Regions from separate parts of the Paenibacillus sp. FSL H3-0469 genome, predicted to be linked through region 1. Evidence: a T-box and tRNA genes for the amino acid it is inferred to sense, from the RefSeq annotation. Region 1 holds a T-box; the other holds one or more tRNA genes.
The links. A T-box is a leader RNA that pairs with one kind of tRNA and senses whether it is charged. The one in region 1 lies ahead of NSS83_RS32845 (tryptophan--tRNA ligase), so its partner is inferred to be a tRNA-Trp.
Positions count from the first base shown of each region.

Region 2: it encodes a tRNA-Trp, which carries the amino acid that the T-box ahead of NSS83_RS32845 (tryptophan--tRNA ligase) is inferred to sense. The anticodon was not compared.

Region 1 covers NZ_CP150302.1:7,605,623-7,609,005, reverse strand. The annotation lists gene NSS83_RS32855 (MerR family transcriptional regulator) at 1-2, opposite strand, end outside; gene NSS83_RS32850 (serine hydrolase domain-containing protein) at 59-1,324, opposite strand; T-box leader at 1,408-1,664, shown strand; gene NSS83_RS32845 (tryptophan--tRNA ligase) at 1,709-2,710, shown strand; gene NSS83_RS32840 (hypothetical protein) at 2,816-3,383, opposite strand, start outside.
Region 2 covers NZ_CP150302.1:3,308,959-3,312,341, reverse strand. The annotation lists rRNA gene NSS83_RS14390 (23S ribosomal RNA) at 1-743, shown strand, start outside; tRNA gene NSS83_RS14385 (tRNA-Asn) at 806-881, shown strand; tRNA gene NSS83_RS14380 (tRNA-Ser) at 885-974, shown strand; tRNA gene NSS83_RS14375 (tRNA-Glu) at 1,109-1,180, shown strand; tRNA gene NSS83_RS14370 (tRNA-Val) at 1,186-1,261, shown strand; tRNA gene NSS83_RS14365 (tRNA-Met) at 1,294-1,370, shown strand; tRNA gene NSS83_RS14360 (tRNA-Asp) at 1,393-1,470, shown strand; tRNA gene NSS83_RS14355 (tRNA-Phe) at 1,492-1,567, shown strand; tRNA gene NSS83_RS14350 (tRNA-Thr) at 1,583-1,658, shown strand; tRNA gene NSS83_RS14345 (tRNA-Tyr) at 1,665-1,750, shown strand; tRNA gene NSS83_RS14340 (tRNA-Trp) at 1,757-1,830, shown strand; tRNA gene NSS83_RS14335 (tRNA-His) at 1,858-1,933, shown strand; tRNA gene NSS83_RS14330 (tRNA-His) at 1,982-2,057, shown strand; tRNA gene NSS83_RS14325 (tRNA-Gln) at 2,078-2,152, shown strand; tRNA gene NSS83_RS14320 (tRNA-Gly) at 2,159-2,233, shown strand; tRNA gene NSS83_RS14315 (tRNA-Cys) at 2,242-2,315, shown strand; tRNA gene NSS83_RS14310 (tRNA-Leu) at 2,328-2,406, shown strand; gene NSS83_RS14305 (MFS transporter) at 2,679-3,383, opposite strand, start outside.

The sequences.
Region 1 (3,383 bases):
ATTTCGCCCTCCTTCCTGTGATCTCATCCCTATCCTATCACTTGACGCAACGGCAACTTCAAGGGGCTAATCGTGCATATCCGAGAAAAATTTCCTCTCCCTGCGCATTCTCAGTGATCTTATAGGGGTGGAGCTGGTCATAATAGCGCTGGACAAATTCTCCTTCGCCTACCGGGTAGAGCTCAATATGGACGTTGCCGGTGAATCTGGTGAAGTAGAGCTTCCCGCCGGTCAGCTCGATCTGAATTTTGTCTGGTAGATAGGTTCCACAGTACGCCCTTAAACATTCCTCACTGAGCTGAAGCTCAAGATGCCGGGTCGGAGCCTCCACCTCCACATGATGCAGAATATCCGCGAGCGCATGGCCGAGTCTATACTGATTGATTCCTTCATTATTTGAGAGGATGATAATGCAAAGATCTTCAGCGTAAAAATTCTGCATATACGTGCAAATCCCCAGCTGATCGCCCCCATGGGAATACCTGTCTTGCCCATATAGAAGGTGGTGCTCAAGGCCGTAGCAGTAGCTGTTCTCGTTCTCTTGGAAGAATCGTTCATAGCCTGCAGGCGATAGAAGTTTCCGGTCACGCAGACAGACATACCATTTGTACAAATCCGCGCAGTCCGATACAATACCGCCTGCTCCGATGCTGAACTTCTCGTTGTAATACGGGCATTTGACGGTTACTTCGAAGTCTGTGATATAGTTGCTGGATCTATTCTCAATCACGGCGCATCCGTCATCCACTGTGCTTCTGCTCATCCCTAGAGGCAGGAAAATATGATGATGCAGAAACTCCCCGTACCTCTCCCCCGAGACATGCTCGATGATCCAGGCCAGCAGATTGTAGTTGGAGTTATTATAATCGTACGCTGCTCCTGCCGGCTTGGTTGGCTTCTTGTTAATGTATTGCCGGAAGAACCTTGTCCGGGAATAGTCCAGCCGGTAGTCTCCGCCGAAGAAATCATTCTCAAAATTATAAAAGTTATATAGACCGGAGGTATGTGACAGCAAATGATGAACGGTGATCGACTCATCAATAGCAAGCTCTGCCGGGAGATACAGGTGTGCAGGCTGGTCAACATCCAGCAGGCCCTTGTCATGCAGCAGCATAATAGCAAAGGCCGTAAACTGCTTCGACATGGAGGCGAGAGAGAAGCGTGAGTCCAGCGTATTTTCAATTCCAAATTCCATACTTGCATACCCGCAGGCCCGCTCGAAGAGCACCTCGCCCTTCCAGATGACCTGAATCACGCCGTAAAAATTCCACAGCTTCAGGTACTGATTCGTATATCCCTCAAGCTTTGCACGTATTGTCTGCACAGACTCACTCCCTAATCCTATTTGAACTATCCGTTGACATTCACCGAAAAGTACTGTAAAAATACAGTAATACAATATTATATAACTTTGCAATGATGAAGAGAGTAAGCATAACGAATACTTCAGAGAGCTGATGATTGGTGCGAATCAGTGTAGGGAATATGCCGAAGTGGGCTTCTGAGCATCCAAACCGAACCTTCAGGAAGTAGGCTTTGGCGAATGTCTCGTCGTTAAAAGAGACGCGTATTCAAACATATAGTGATGTTTCGATACGTTCAAGCGGTCCGGATCACCGTTCGGACTAATTAAGGTGGCACCACGGGGTTTTCTCGTCCTTTTCAGGATGAGAAAACCCCTTTTTGATTTTATAGACGGAGGGATAATATGAGTAAGGACATTGTATTAACAGGAATTAAACCTACGGGCAAAGTCCATCTGGGGAACTACATCGGAGCAATCAAGCCTGCACTGCAAATCGCCGGGGCCAGTGATTGCACTTCACTCTACTTCATGGCCGACTACCATGGGTTAAATTTCATACAGAATAGAGACGAGTTCAGTGATCTGTCTTATAGTATCGCAGCCACTTGGCTGGCACTCGGACTCGACCCGGATCGGGTGATTTTCTATAGACAATCTGATGTGCCGGAGATCTTTGAGCTGAGCTGGATTCTAGCCTGCCTGACGTCCAAAGGACTGATGAACCGTGCCCATGCCTACAAAGCGATCCAAGATCAAAATGAACAACTGGGCGTGGATGCGGATACTGGTGTTAATATGGGTCTCTTCACCTATCCGATTCTGATGGCTGCGGACATTCTGCTGTTTCAATCAGACAAGGTCCCTGTCGGCAAAGACCAGATTCAGCATGTGGAGATCGCCAGAGATATCGCCGAAAGCTTCAACCGGGTTTATGGAGATACGTTCAAGCTGCCTGATTATATTGTCGATGAGAGCACAGCGGTGATTCCTGGTCTTGACGGGAGGAAAATGAGCAAAAGCTATAACAACACGATTCCGCTGTTCGAAACGGCAGAGAACCTGAAGAAGCTGATCAGCAAAATCAAAACAGACTCTACGCTTCCGCAGGAACCGAAAGACCCGGAAACCTCTAATATTTTCTTGTTATATAAAGAATTTGCGACACCCGCTCAAGTGCAGGAGTTAAGAGACAAATATCTAAGCGGCATTAGCTGGGGTGAGGCCAAGCAGGAGCTGTTCCAGGTGGTTAATGCTGCTCTGGAAGAGCCACGGAAGAAATACTATGATCTCATAGCAGCGCCAGAGCAGATCGACACAATCTTGAGTGAAGGCGCCCGGAAGGCAAGAGCCCTGGCGGGACCATTGCTTAAGAAGGTAAAGTCGAGGATAGGACGTTATTCGTAGACCGGACTTAAGACATAGGTGATCATTTGTCTCTGAATACACAAAGAAACCACTCCCAGGAACAGGTCAGGCCTCCTCCCGTTCCAAGAGTAGTTTCTTCAGCAGCTAAAGCCTCGCAAACAGCCGCTCCCCGTTAATCTGGATATATCTGTACATTCCGGCGCAGACCGCTACCAGAAGCACGCCGTATCCCAGCAGAATGAGATTTCCGTTCACCCCATGAAGCAGCAGGAACAGCACGAACGGAACAGCCAGCGTGAGGACACCGATTAGCATCGTTACCAGCACCGACGCACTCTGCTTGATCGCCGCAACTTCACTGGTCCAGTCGAGCTTAGGCAGCTTCAGGTTCACAAGAACGCCCAGCAGGGCTGAATAGCAGGCATAGATAACCGGAACGGCAAGCATCAATAGACCCTCCATCCACCCGGCATGCAGGGTATAGGCCAGCAGTCCCCAGCTTACGGCAATCACCGGTAAGGTAATGGTCAGATTCACCGCCACCTTGCTGAATACAATCGCCGGTTTGGGCACGGGGGAGCTGGTCAAGATCCACAGATGATTGCCTTCCAGAGAAATAGAGCAGGCTGTCGTACAGCTCAGAACAACAAATAGAGAGATAACCAGCGGACTCAGCGTACTGAGGGAGTCTGACAATTGCGGGATGTCTAGT
Region 2 (3,383 bases), 3.5 Mb from region 1:
CTTCTGCGGAGGCGCCGTTGGGATACCACCCTGATCGTATCTAGGTTCTAACCTAGTGCCCTTATCGGGTACGGGGACCGTGTCAGGCGGGCAGTTTGACTGGGGCGGTCGCCTCCTAAAGAGTAACGGAGGCGTTCAAAGGTTCCCTCAGAATGGTTGGAAATCATTCGCAGAGTGCAAAGGCATAAGGGAGCTTGACTGCGAGACCTACAAGTCGAGCAGGGACGAAAGTCGGACTTAGTGATCCGGTGGTACCGCATGGAAGGGCCATCGCTCAACGGATAAAAGCTACCCTGGGGATAACAGGCTTATCTCCCCCAAGAGTCCACATCGACGGGGAGGTTTGGCACCTCGATGTCGGCTCATCGCATCCTGGGGCTGAAGTAGGTCCCAAGGGTTGGGCTGTTCGCCCATTAAAGCGGTACGCGAGCTGGGTTCAGAACGTCGTGAGACAGTTCGGTCCCTATCTGTCGTGGGCGCAGGAAATTTGAGAGGAGCTGTCCTTAGTACGAGAGGACCGGGATGGACGTACCGCTGGTGCATCAGTTGTTCCGCCAGGAGCATGGCTGAGTAGCTACGTACGGACGGGATAAGCGCTGAAAGCATCTAAGCGTGAAGCCCCCCTCAAGATGAGATTTCCCAGTATGTAAGACCCCTTGAAGACGACGAGGTAGATAGGTTGGAGGTGGAAGTGCAGCAATGCATGGAGCTGACCAATACTAATCGGTCGAGGGCTTATCCAAATTTCTAACACGCAGATTCGTTTCGGATTCAGTTTTCAGGTGATCAAGCCTGGTATGTATATTCCCTGATAGCTCAGTTGGTAGAGCACTCGACTGTTAATCGAGTTGTCACAGGTTCGAGTCCTGTTCGGGGAGCCATATGGAGAGGTGTCCGAGTTTGGCCGAAGGAGCACGATTGGAAATCGTGTAGGCGCCACAAGCGTCTCGAGGGTTCGAATCCCTCTCTCTCCGTAGCAATACTTCATTGAATAGGGATGAGAACCCTCAGTGGTTCGTTGGAGCATAGGCTTCGTTAGCACTGCTTCGCAATCTCGTAACGAAGTGAAGAGTATCCCTCTCTCCGTAGCAATACTTTTACACAGCATGGCTCGTTGGTCAAGGGGTTAAGACACCTCCCTTTCACGGAGGTAACATGGGTTCGAATCCCATACGAGTCATATATGGAGGCTTAGCTCAGCTGGGAGAGCATCTGCCTTACAAGCAGAGGGTCGGGGGTTCGAACCCCTCAGCCTCCACCATCTATCTTAACTGAATAGATTTTGTACAATGACGCGGGGTGGAGCAGCCCGGTAGCTCGTCGGGCTCATAACCCGAAGGCCGCAGGTTCAAATCCTGCCCCCGCAACCAATCTCCATAAAGTACCAAACATGGAACCGTGGTGTAGTTGGCCTAACATGCCTGCCTGTCACGCAGGAGACCGCGGGTTCGAATCCCGTCGGTTCCGCCATCTTTACAGAATCATTTTTATGGCTCGGTAGCTCAGTCGGTAGAGCAAAGGACTGAAAATCCTTGTGTCGGGGGTTCGATTCCCTCCCGCGCCACCATACACAACTTAATATGCCGGTGTAGCTCAATTGGTAGAGCAACTGACTTGTAATCAGTAGGTTGGGGGTTCAAGTCCTCTCGCCGGCACCATACCGTGGAGGCTTAGCGAAGTGGCCAAACGCATCAGACTGTAAATCTGCTCACGTACGTGTTCGGTGGTTCGAATCCATCAGCCTCCACCATTTTTTAGGGGCATAGTTTAAAGGTAGAACAACGGTCTCCAAAACCGTTGGTGTGGGTTCAATTCCTGCTGCCCCTGCCAAGTAATTTCATATAAAAGAATCATATGGCGACCGTGGCGAAGGGGTTAACGCACCGGATTGTGGTTCCGGCATTCGTGGGTTCGAGACCCATCGGTCGCCCCATTTCTTTTATAAGAATTACATAGCAATACAACTTAAAAGCTTCACATGGCGACCGTGGCGAAGGGGTTAACGCACCGGATTGTGGTTCCGGCATTCGTGGGTTCGAGACCCATCGGTCGCCCCATTTTCTTTCAAAAAATATATTGGGGATTAGCCAAGCGGTAAGGCAACGGACTTTGACTCCGTCATTCATAGGTTCGATTCCTATATCCCCAGCCATTATATGCGGACGTGGCTCAGCGGTAGAGCATCGCCTTGCCAAGGCGAGGGTCGCGGGTTCGATTCCCGTCGTCCGCTCCATTTCATGTGGTGCCATAGCCAAGTGGTAAGGCAAAGCTCTGCAAAAGCTTTATCCCCAGTTCAAATCTGGGTGGCACCTCCATTTTAAATATTTGCCGGCGTGGCGGAATGGCAGACGCGCTCGACTCAAAATCGAGTGGGAAACCGTGGAGGTTCGAGTCCTCTCGCCGGTATTACGCTAAAAGAGTTCATCAGAGATATTCTCTGGTGGGCTTTTTTATTGTGTGTATACCTAGAGGCACGCATTATCTGTTATATCGGCACATGAACAAGACTGAGGCGCCAGCATCGTTCATTTGCAGGATGATTATGTTCTTTGAGCTTTCGTACCTTATCCCATATGTATCTGAGAACAAGACAGGCCCTGTGTATCTTACTACACAGGGCCTGTTTCTTTTAATTTATATGTCATCTGCTTATATGTTAAGTCGTTTATATCATGAACTTACTTCGTAGAACCCACAAATTGATTTCTGGCCGCCCCAAGACCAATGATACCGAGTAGGGCAGAAGCGCCAACCAAGATCAGGAGTGGAGCACTCCAACTATGAGTGGCGTCATGCAAGTAACCTATCAGCGCCGGGCCGATGGCTGCCAGCAGATATCCTATGGATTGGGCCATGCCCGATAGTTCCGCCGCCTGATGGGCACTTTGAGTGCGTAAACCGAAAAACATCATAGATAAGCCAAAGGCAAAGCCCGCTCCAATTCCAAGAATAATCACCCACAACAGAAGCAGTTGGACACTGCTATAGAGAAGCCCAAGTGTTCCGATCAAAAGTAGGATTGTTGTAATAACCACCAAGGACCGCTGGTTAGACATACGCCCTGCCATAACAGGAACGATAAAGGCAAAGGGGAGGGACGCCATAATCAGAACCGATAGAAACCAGCCGGATTGACTCGAACTGATGCCTTGTTCTTTTAGGATTTCAGGCAGCCAGGCAACCAGCACATAGAAAATGGCTGATTGTATTCCCATAAAGAGAGTCACCTGCCAGGCTAATGGGGAGCGCCATATTTTAACCTGATGGTTCTTATCTGTGCTGCTACCAATAATGGCGGGGTTCGTTGGAGTCTTGAGCAGCGGTATCCAAAAGAGAATAGAGATGAAGCTAAGTATTCCCCATACTCCAAGGGCACCTTGCCA